Regions from separate parts of the Agrobacterium larrymoorei genome, predicted to be linked through region 1. Evidence: predicted binding sites of a transcription regulator. Region 1 holds the regulator's gene; the other holds the start of a gene.

Region 1 (4,482 bases):
ACTTCTGCGGCTGCGAAGCTTCCGAGTCTTCGCCCTACTGCAAGTTCCACGCCAAGATGGCGTATCAGCCCGTCAGCGAACGCCGCAAGGCCTGATGGATTTGGCGACATTTTGAGTTTTGGAGAGCGGGCTTCGGTCCGCTTTTTGTTGTGTGGGTGGTGGATTTTGTTTTCGTGGTGAGAGGATATCTGGGTGGTAAAAGGTCTGGGTTCTATTATCAGACCCGGCGTCCTATTTTTGCTATGGACGCGATAAAATGAAACCCCTCACTTGCAATTTCTAACACTTAGCTGGCGCTAAGGTGTTGAAATTGCTTTCTCTCCCACCCCTTCGGCGGGCTCAGGATGCTGGGGGAGAGATAACCTGCCGCACCCTTGCGGCGTTTTCTTTTTGATGGCGTTGAAACGGTGCCGCCTTTTCCTCTCCCCTTGTGGGAGAGGATAGAAAACCTCGATCTTCGCAAGGCGAAATCTTAGGTTTTCTTGGTGAGGGGTTCTCCCTCGCAAACAAAATGTCAAAAATCCCGGCCAGCTTCATGCCAAGCTTCGCCGTTCACGCGGCAGCATCTGCCCGTGGCTTGATCTTCTCATTCTCTCCATCGCCTTGTTCGGGCCATGGCATTTCGGACGGGGCGCAGAAAGCTGCCTCGTTGGGTAGTTTAGTATGTGGCACCTCTCAGCGCCCCGTTCGGCTCTTTCGGCAGAGCCGCAATCCTCTTGCCACGGCTGGCATAACCCGGATGGCAAGGGTTAAAAACCTTGCCGGAGAACCGGTCGGACTTGATCAAGGCCCAACCCTTCCCATCCGGGTGCGATGATGGTTGCCCGCCATCGCCCTGCCAGTTCAGCCACACCTGCCTTCGAGGATGCGGGCGCCGAACATCTCGTACAGCCCGCAGTCCCGATCCGTTCTCCGCAAGGCTCCCACTCGCCAGCACGTTTCGAGTGCTGGCCAGATGGTTGCCTTACGATCCGTCCGTTCACCTTTTCGGGGTGAACGCGGCAGATGCAGCGTCTTCCTGTGTACCGCCTGACTTTCGCTTCTATCTTCATGATCGCGTTCGACCATGAGACGATGAGCTGTCGGTACGCCCGGCGGCGAAATCCTGACGGATGGATCGAAACCCGACAGCCGTTGTTCGCACCGCCGCTTGTCGATCCGGCCAGGTCGGGCATCGGGAGAACTGCGCCAGCCGGTCCGAAACCGACGCCATGTCCTCCTCCCGTTGCCGCCGGGGGGATTGCTGCTCGACCCTGGGAATGGAGAGGCCGCGTAACCTCCTCACCCCCAGCACCGACCCCGCCTCGCCGCAACGCCTTGCGGTGTATCCGCGGCGGGATGAGGGGGAGTGTACGGGTGGTTTTGGGGGTGGGGAAAAATGTTGGGGGGATTTTTTTTTTGAAAAATTCTTTATGCTGGGATTTGTCCCATTACGGGGCGGGTCACTATTGGGCGTGCTGATGCGGCCGTAATTCGGCAACAAGGCTAAGGCACCCACTGCCGTCATCCTCGGGCTTGGCCAGCTGCTGTCCGGTTTAAACTGGGCGGCTAGTTTGGAACGAGAACAGCTGCCCCACCCGTCACCCCGCACTTGATGCGGGGTCCAGCAGACGCGCGTCTGCGCGTCGAAAAAGTCTTTCAGACCAAAGACTTGGTCTGGCTGGATCCCGGATCAAGTCCGGGATGACGGAAGTGGGGCTGCACTTTCGCCACCCCGCAGCAAACGCGGTCAAAGCGTGTCCCAACCGGATTTCAAGGATGGAACTGCAATGCATTCAAAGCCTTGCCGCGCATCCGCACATCCGCACATCCGCACATTTAAACCGGACAGCGGTGGGCTTGACCCGAGGATGACGCGGGTGGGGTGTGCGTTGGTGGGCAGAGGTTACCCCTCACCAAGAAAACCTAGGACTTCGCTTTGCGAAGTCGAGGTTTTCTATCCTCTCCCACAGGGGGAGAGGAAAAGACCGCACCGTTTCTACCCCATCTTCGCGTTTACGATCCAGTAAAAGCGGCGCCGCGGGTTACCTCTCCCCCTGAGCTTGTCGAAGGGGTGGGAGAGGAAGAAAAATCATGATCTTAGCTTTAGCTAAGTCATAGATTTTTCAGGTGAGGGGTTGTGCTTCGACCGCGAACTCGCAAAAGGCAAGTGGTCACGTCCGAGGATGGCGATGGCGGTTGGAATGAGTGCCAAAGACCGCAATCACGCTTCCATCGAATATCCAGCGCCGCGCACCGTGCGGATGACGTCCTGCATGCTGGAGAAGTTGAGGGCTTTGCGGAGGCGGCCGACGTGGACGTCTACGGTGCGTTCGTCGACGTAGATATCGTGGCCCCAGACGCCGTCCAGCAGTTGCGAGCGGGAGAAAACGCGGCCCGGCGAGGTCATGAGGAATTCCAAGAGGCGGAATTCGGTTGGGCCGAGGCGGACTTCGCGGCTTTTGCGGTGGACGCGGTGGGTTTCGCGGTCCAGTTCGATATCGCCGCATTTGAGCACTGAAGACAGCACTTCCGGCTTGGCGCGGCGCAGCATGGCTTTGACGCGAGCCATGAGTTCCGGTGTGGAGAAGGGCTTGACCACATAATCATCCGCGCCGGTGGCCAGTCCGCGAACGCGTTCGCTTTCTTCGCCGCGGGCGGTCAGCATGATGATCGGCAGGCGCTCGGTTTCGGGGCGCATGCGCAGACGGCGGCAAAGCTCGATGCCGGAGACGCCGGGCAGCATCCAGTCGAGGATCAGCAAATCCGGCGTGCGTTCCTGAAGGCGAATTTCCGCCTCATCGCCGCGCGGGATCGTATCGACGTCATAACCTTCGGATTCCAGATTGTAGCGAAGAAGAACGCTAAGGGCCTCTTCATCTTCGACAACTGCAATTTTAGGCACCATTGGCTTCAAACTCCGCCAGTCTTCTCTGGAGCGTCAGTCCCCCCGGACCCATGATGACGCTCCAGCGTGTTGATCCAAGCATCGAGCCTTTCGAAGACCTTCCCGATCTTTCCAAGCCGATGCTGCAAAACTTATTCCGTGACAGCGCCGAGCGTGTTGGAGCTATCGTCCTTCGGGCGCTCGCCTTCCGGCTGGCTGCCGGTCGTCATGTAGTAGATCGTTTCGGCGATGTTGGTGGCGTGATCGCCGACGCGCTCGATGTTCTTGGCGCAGAACAGAAGATGCGTGCAGGTGGTGATGTTGCGCGGATCTTCCATCATGTAGGTCAGGAGCTCGCGGAAGAGCGAGGTGTACATGGCGTCGATTTCCTCATCGCGCTCGCGGATGGCCTGAGCCTTTTCCGCAGAACGGGTGGAGTAGACATCCAGCACTTCTTTCAGCTGCACGAGCGCGAGTTCGGAGAGATGCTCTAGGCCACGGGCGAGCTTGCGCGGAACGCCGGTTCCGGCAACCGCGATCACGCGCTTGGCAGTGTTCTTGCCGAGATCGCCGACGCGCTCCAGATCGGCTGCGATACGCAGCGAACCGATGATTTCGCGAAGGTCGGCAGCCATGGGCTGGCGCTTTGCGATGGTGACGATGGCCTTATCGCCGATTTCACGCTCGGCATGATCGAGGATCGTGTCGTCGGAGATGACTTTCTGGGCAAGAGCCGCATCGGAATTGACCAGCGCACGCACGGCATCGGCGCACATCTGTTCGGCCAGACCGCCCATTTCAGCGATACGGCGGGTGAGGAACTTCAGCTCTTCATCATAGGCTGACATGATATGGGAATTTGTCATGTTCGAATTCTCCGGTTTCGAAACGCCTTGCCGCAAGCCCACCTTCTGGGCTCGAGCGGCTGGCGCGGTGTGATGACGTCACTCGTGGCTGATCAGCCGAAGCGACCCATGATGTAATCCTGGGTGCGCTGGTCATCCGGGTTGGTGAACATCTTGTCCGTATCGTTCTCTTCCACCAGGTGGCCGAGGTGGAACATGGCCGTGCGCTGCGAAACGCGGGCGGCCTGCTGCATGGAGTGCGTGACGATGACGATGGTATAGTTGGCGCGAAGCTCGTGAATGAGCTCTTCCACCTTGGCCGTCGCAATCGGGTCGAGTGCCGAGCAGGGCTCGTCCATGAGGATGACTTCCGGCGAAACGGCAACGGCGCGTGCGATGCACAGACGCTGCTGCTGACCGCCGGAGAGACCCGTGCCGGATTCGTGCAGGCGATCCTTGGCTTCGTTCCAGAGACCAGCCTTCTGCAGGCTCTGCTCCACGATCTGGTCCATATCCGCCTTGTTGCGGGCGAGACCGTGGATCCGCGGGCCGTAGGCGATGTTTTCGTAGATGGACTTCGGGAACGGGTTCGGCTTCTGGAACACCATGCCGACGCGGGCGCGAAGTTCCACGACGTCGATGGACGGATCGTAGATATCGTCCTGATCCAGCGTGATCTTGCCGGTGACGCGGCAGCCATCGATGGTGTCGTTCATGCGGTTGAGCGTCCGCAGGAAGGTGGACTTGCCGCAACCAGAAGGGCCGATGAGA
Region 2 (4,482 bases), 1.0 Mb from region 1:
CCGCTGTTCAACAACAGATATCGCCCATCCGGCGACCAATTGGGCGCTTCGAACAGTGCACTCGTTTGCCAAACGACCCGGTTCTGGCGCGTGCGGATGTCATAGATCTCGATGGAACTGCGCATTCTTCCTCCCTGCACACGCCAGTCGAATACCCGCGATCACCTGTCGCGGAAGCGATTGGTGATCGGGTAGCGCCGGTCGCGACCGAAATTCTTCTTGGTGATCTTCACGCCCGGCGCGGACTGGCGGCGCTTGTATTCCGCAAGATAAAGCAGATGCTCGATACGGTGGACCGTCGCGACATCGTGGCCGCGGGCAACGATCTCATCCACCGACATTTCCTGCTCCACGAGGCATTCCAGAATATCGTCCAGCACCGGATAAGGCGGTAGCGAATCCTGGTCGGTCTGGTTCGGACGCAGTTCTGCCGAAGGTGCCTTGGAGAGGATGTTTTCGGGAATGACCTCACCGGAAGGTCCCAAAGTATCCGGCGGCACATGCGCGTTGCGCCATCTGGAAATGGCGTAGACCTGCATCTTGTAGAGGTCTTTGATCGGATTGAAGCCGCCATTCATGTCGCCATAAAGCGTGGCGTAACCTACCGACATCTCGGACTTGTTGCCGGTCGTAACCACCATGGAGCCGAACTTGTTGGAAACGGCCATGAGGATCGTGCCGCGCGCGCGGCTCTGAAGATTTTCCTCGGTGATGCCTTCTTCCGTCCCCTCGAACAGATCGGCCAGCGCTGACATGAAACCGTCCACGGGTTCGGCAATCGGCACGATATCGTAGCGGCAACCCAGCGCCTTGGCGCAATCTGCCGCGTCTTTCAGCGATTCCTCCGAAGTATAGCGATACGGCAGCATGATGCAGCGCACACGCTCCTCGCCCAGCGCATCCACCGCAATCGCAGCGCAGATGGCCGAATCGATACCGCCGGAAAGACCGAGCACAACGCTCTTGAAGCCGTTTTTGTTGACGTAATCGCGGAAACCCAGAACGCAGGCGCGATAATCGGCCTCTTCCCCTTCCGGTATGTGCGAAACCGGGCCTTGCGCGCAGTGCCATCCGCGCTCTGTGCGTTTCCAGTCGGTCACGGCCAGCGTCGGTTCGAACTGGCTCATCTGGAAAGCCAATGTCTTGTCCGCATTGAAGCCGAAGCTTGCGCCATCGAAGACGAGCTCATCCTGCCCGCCAAGCTGGTTTGCGAAAATCAGTGGCAGTCCGCTTTCGATCACCTGACGCAGAGCTACCTGATGGCGAACATCGACCTTGCCGCGATAGTAGGGCGAACCATTCGGCACCAGCAGCATTTCGGCACCGGCTTCGGCAAGCGTCTCGCACACGCCGAGATCGTTCCAGATTTCTTCGCAGATCGGAATACCGATGCGAACACCCCTGAAATTATAGGGGCCTGAGATGGAGCCTTCGCTGAAAACACGCTTCTCATCGAACTCGCCGTAATTTGGCAGATCCACCTTATCGCGCAGCGCGATGATCTTGCCGCCATCCAGCAAAGCCACCGAGTTGTGACGCCCCACCTCTCCCTGTCGCGGGAACCCGATGATTACGCCCGGCCCGCCATCCACCGTGTCGGCGGCCAGATCCTCGACCGCTTTCAGGCAGGATTTGAGGAAAGCGGGTTTCAGAACCAGATCTTCCGGCGGGTAGCCGGAGATGAAAAGTTCGGTCAGAAGAAGCAGATCGGCACCCTGAGATGCCGCGTCCGCTCTCGCCTCTCGCGCCTTGGCAAGGTTGCCTGCAACATCGCCAACGGTTGGGTTGAATTGCCCAATGGCAATCCGCAAGATCTGGGGAATGGTGTCTGCTGTGCTCATGCCTTCCTCATTATAGCGCCGCGCCACGCTGCGCAACGCGCAGGACAAAAACTGTTCTGAAACAACGTCTAGTCAAGAAAATTTCGAACAAGCCAATGGCGATTATGCCGCTCACGCGATGGTTATCGTGAAGGCTTGTGAATTTTGCCTAGTTCATGTCGCGTTCACCGCGCTTATGTGACAGTTAGATGACACATTCATGACAGGCGATTCACCGCCCGTTCCCAGACTGCCGGAGTAATACAGTGACGAATTCGGTGCCCAAAACAACGGTTGCCGAAAGGATGAAGCTCGTCCTTTCAAAACCGTGGACATGGTCCCCCAACCAGCTTGCGAATGATCTTTATCCCTTCGTCAACCTCACTCTGGCCGCCATACTGCTCATCGTCTGCATGGAATGGATTGCGCGCGGCACGCTGCATGATGTCGGCGCTTTCCTGACCTCGCCCACCCGTCCGGGCCTGACGACCATCGCCGCCCTCGTGCTGGGGCTGATGGCGCTCGATGCGCTCTTCGGGCGTTATTATCAGTCGCTTCTGCTTGCCGTTCCGCTGTTGATAATGCCTGCATTCATCTCCAGCCAGAAGCAGCTTTATCTGTCGGATCCGCTTTATCCGTCCGATCTGCTGTTCGGCCGCCAGATCATCCAGCTGCTTCCGGCCATGTTGAAGGCGCAGCCCTTCACGGCCCTGCTGCTTTCGCTGGTTCTCGTTGCGGCAACTGTTGGCGCTGTTTGGCTGTGGCGTTTCTGCCGCCAGCATGCGCCGATCATGTCCACGGGCTCGCGCGTGTGGCGGGTGGCGCTGGCGGTTCCGCTGCTGGCGGGTCTCGGTTCGCTGATGGAATATTCGCATTATTCCTGGGTCAGGGACCGGCTGAACATCATTCCGATGATGTGGGATCAGAAGGAAAATTATCGCCACAACGGCTTCATCATGGCCTTTGCCTTCAACATTCCGATGGCAAACGTAAGCGCGCCGGAAGGTTACGGCGAGAACGCCATCACGGACATCTCATCCGATGGATCGGCCTATGCCGTGAACCACAGCAAACTGCCGGATGTGATCATGATCATGAGCGAGTCGCTGTGGGATCCAACGCGCCTCAAGACTGTCTCCCTGTCGCGTGATCCGATGCCTACGATCCGCAGCAAGCAGTCCGGCCACGTTTTTTCGCCGGAGTTCGGCGGCATGACGGCCAATGTGGAATTCGAAGCGCTAACCGGTTTCAGCAATGCTTTCCTGCCCTATGGCAGCATCCCCTATCAGCAATATATCCGCAGACCGGTACCTTCCTTGGCCACATTCTTTCGTGGCGAAGGTTACTCCGCCATTGCCATGCATCCGTTTCAGGAGTGGTTCTGGAATCGCAAGGAAGTCTATAAGCATTTCGGCTTCGAGGAATTCCGCTCGGAAGAAAACATGCCGCCCATGGAAAAGCGCGGCACCTTCGCCTCGGATGCGTCGCTGACCAACGAAATCATCCAGACGGTGGATGCAGCGGAAAAGCCGCAGTTCCTCTTTGCCGTCACCCTGCAGGGACACGGACCCTATGAGCCGAACCGCTACACAGAAAACAGCATCTCAGTCCGCGGCGACCTTTCCGATCATGCCCGCGATGCGCTGGCAACTTACGCGCAAGGCGTGACCGAGGCGGATGAGAGTTTCGCCCGCCTGATCGACTGGGCAAAGAACCGCGAGCGGGAAACCGTGATCGTTCTCTTTGGCGATCACCTGCCGCCGCTTGGGGCAACCTATGTCGAAAGCGGCTATATGCCGGGCATGGTCGCAACGCGCCGCGCGCCGCTGACGACGATGAAGCAGGAGCATGAAACGCCGCTCGTCGTCTGGTCGTCCAGAACGGGGTTGCAGAACCGAATCGGCACCATCAGCCCTGCGCTTCTGCCCTACCATGTGCTGAAAACCGCAGGCTTCGATGACCCCTTCTATACGGGCGTGCTCGGCAACGTGCAGAAATCCTTCTCCGTCATAGACCGCCATATGCTGATGGAACGCGATGGCTCCGCCGTGCCGGACTGGTCCATCTCTCCTGCGGCTTTGCCGACAACGCTTTCGGAGTATCGCCAACTGCAATTCGACATGATGTTCGGTAGCCAGTTCGGCAAGGAACGCTTCTTCCCCGGCTTCAGCTGGCTGCATGAGGGCGAACCATCCAGTTGAAGAAATGCGATACCGCCGAATTCATTTGAACTTGGCGGTATCGTGCGCTTATCTCCGCTTATGCGACGCCGGAGATAAGTCATGTCTGCCATTCCCGATTACATCGTGTCCCACTTCAAGCGCTCATCCAGAGACATTGGCGAAATCGAAAAGAAAATTCTGCACGTCGCCCATCAGAGGCAGTTGATCTCCACGGATACCAATGCCGCATTTTCCAAACATGCCAGCGTAGGCGAGAGGCTGGCGGATAGCATCGCCCGCATCGGTGGCTCCTGGGGCTTCATCATCGGATTCATGCTCTTCCTGCTGGTCTGGGCCGTCATCAATACCATCGTTCTGACGACGAATGCCTTCGACCCCTACCCATTCGTCTTCCTCAACCTCATCCTCTCCATGCTCGCCGCCATCCAGGCGCCCATCATCATGATGTCCCAGAACCGTCAGGCCGCGCGTGACAGGTT

Evidence for each region. Region 1 encodes PhoB, which activates phosphate uptake and scavenging genes when phosphate is short. Its sites were predicted from a motif close to TGTCATNNANCTGTCAT; they were not measured.
Region 2: a site for PhoB is predicted at 2,019-2,035, ahead of CFBP5473_RS08580 (LTA synthase family protein). Genes of this name have one in related genera too.

Annotation. Positions count from the first base shown of each region.
Region 1 covers NZ_CP039691.1:2,834,422-2,838,903, forward strand. The annotation lists gene CFBP5473_RS13710 (GcrA family cell cycle regulator) at 1-95, shown strand, start outside; gene phoB (phosphate regulon transcriptional regulator PhoB) at 2,204-2,887, opposite strand; gene phoU (phosphate signaling complex protein PhoU) at 3,019-3,732, opposite strand; gene pstB (phosphate ABC transporter ATP-binding protein PstB) at 3,825-4,482, opposite strand, start outside.
Region 2 covers NZ_CP039691.1:1,801,119-1,805,600, forward strand. The annotation lists gene CFBP5473_RS08570 (TolB family protein) at 1-125, opposite strand, end outside; gene CFBP5473_RS08575 (NAD+ synthase) at 162-1,841, opposite strand; gene CFBP5473_RS08580 (LTA synthase family protein) at 2,126-4,021, shown strand; gene CFBP5473_RS08585 (DUF1003 domain-containing protein) at 4,103-4,482, shown strand, end outside.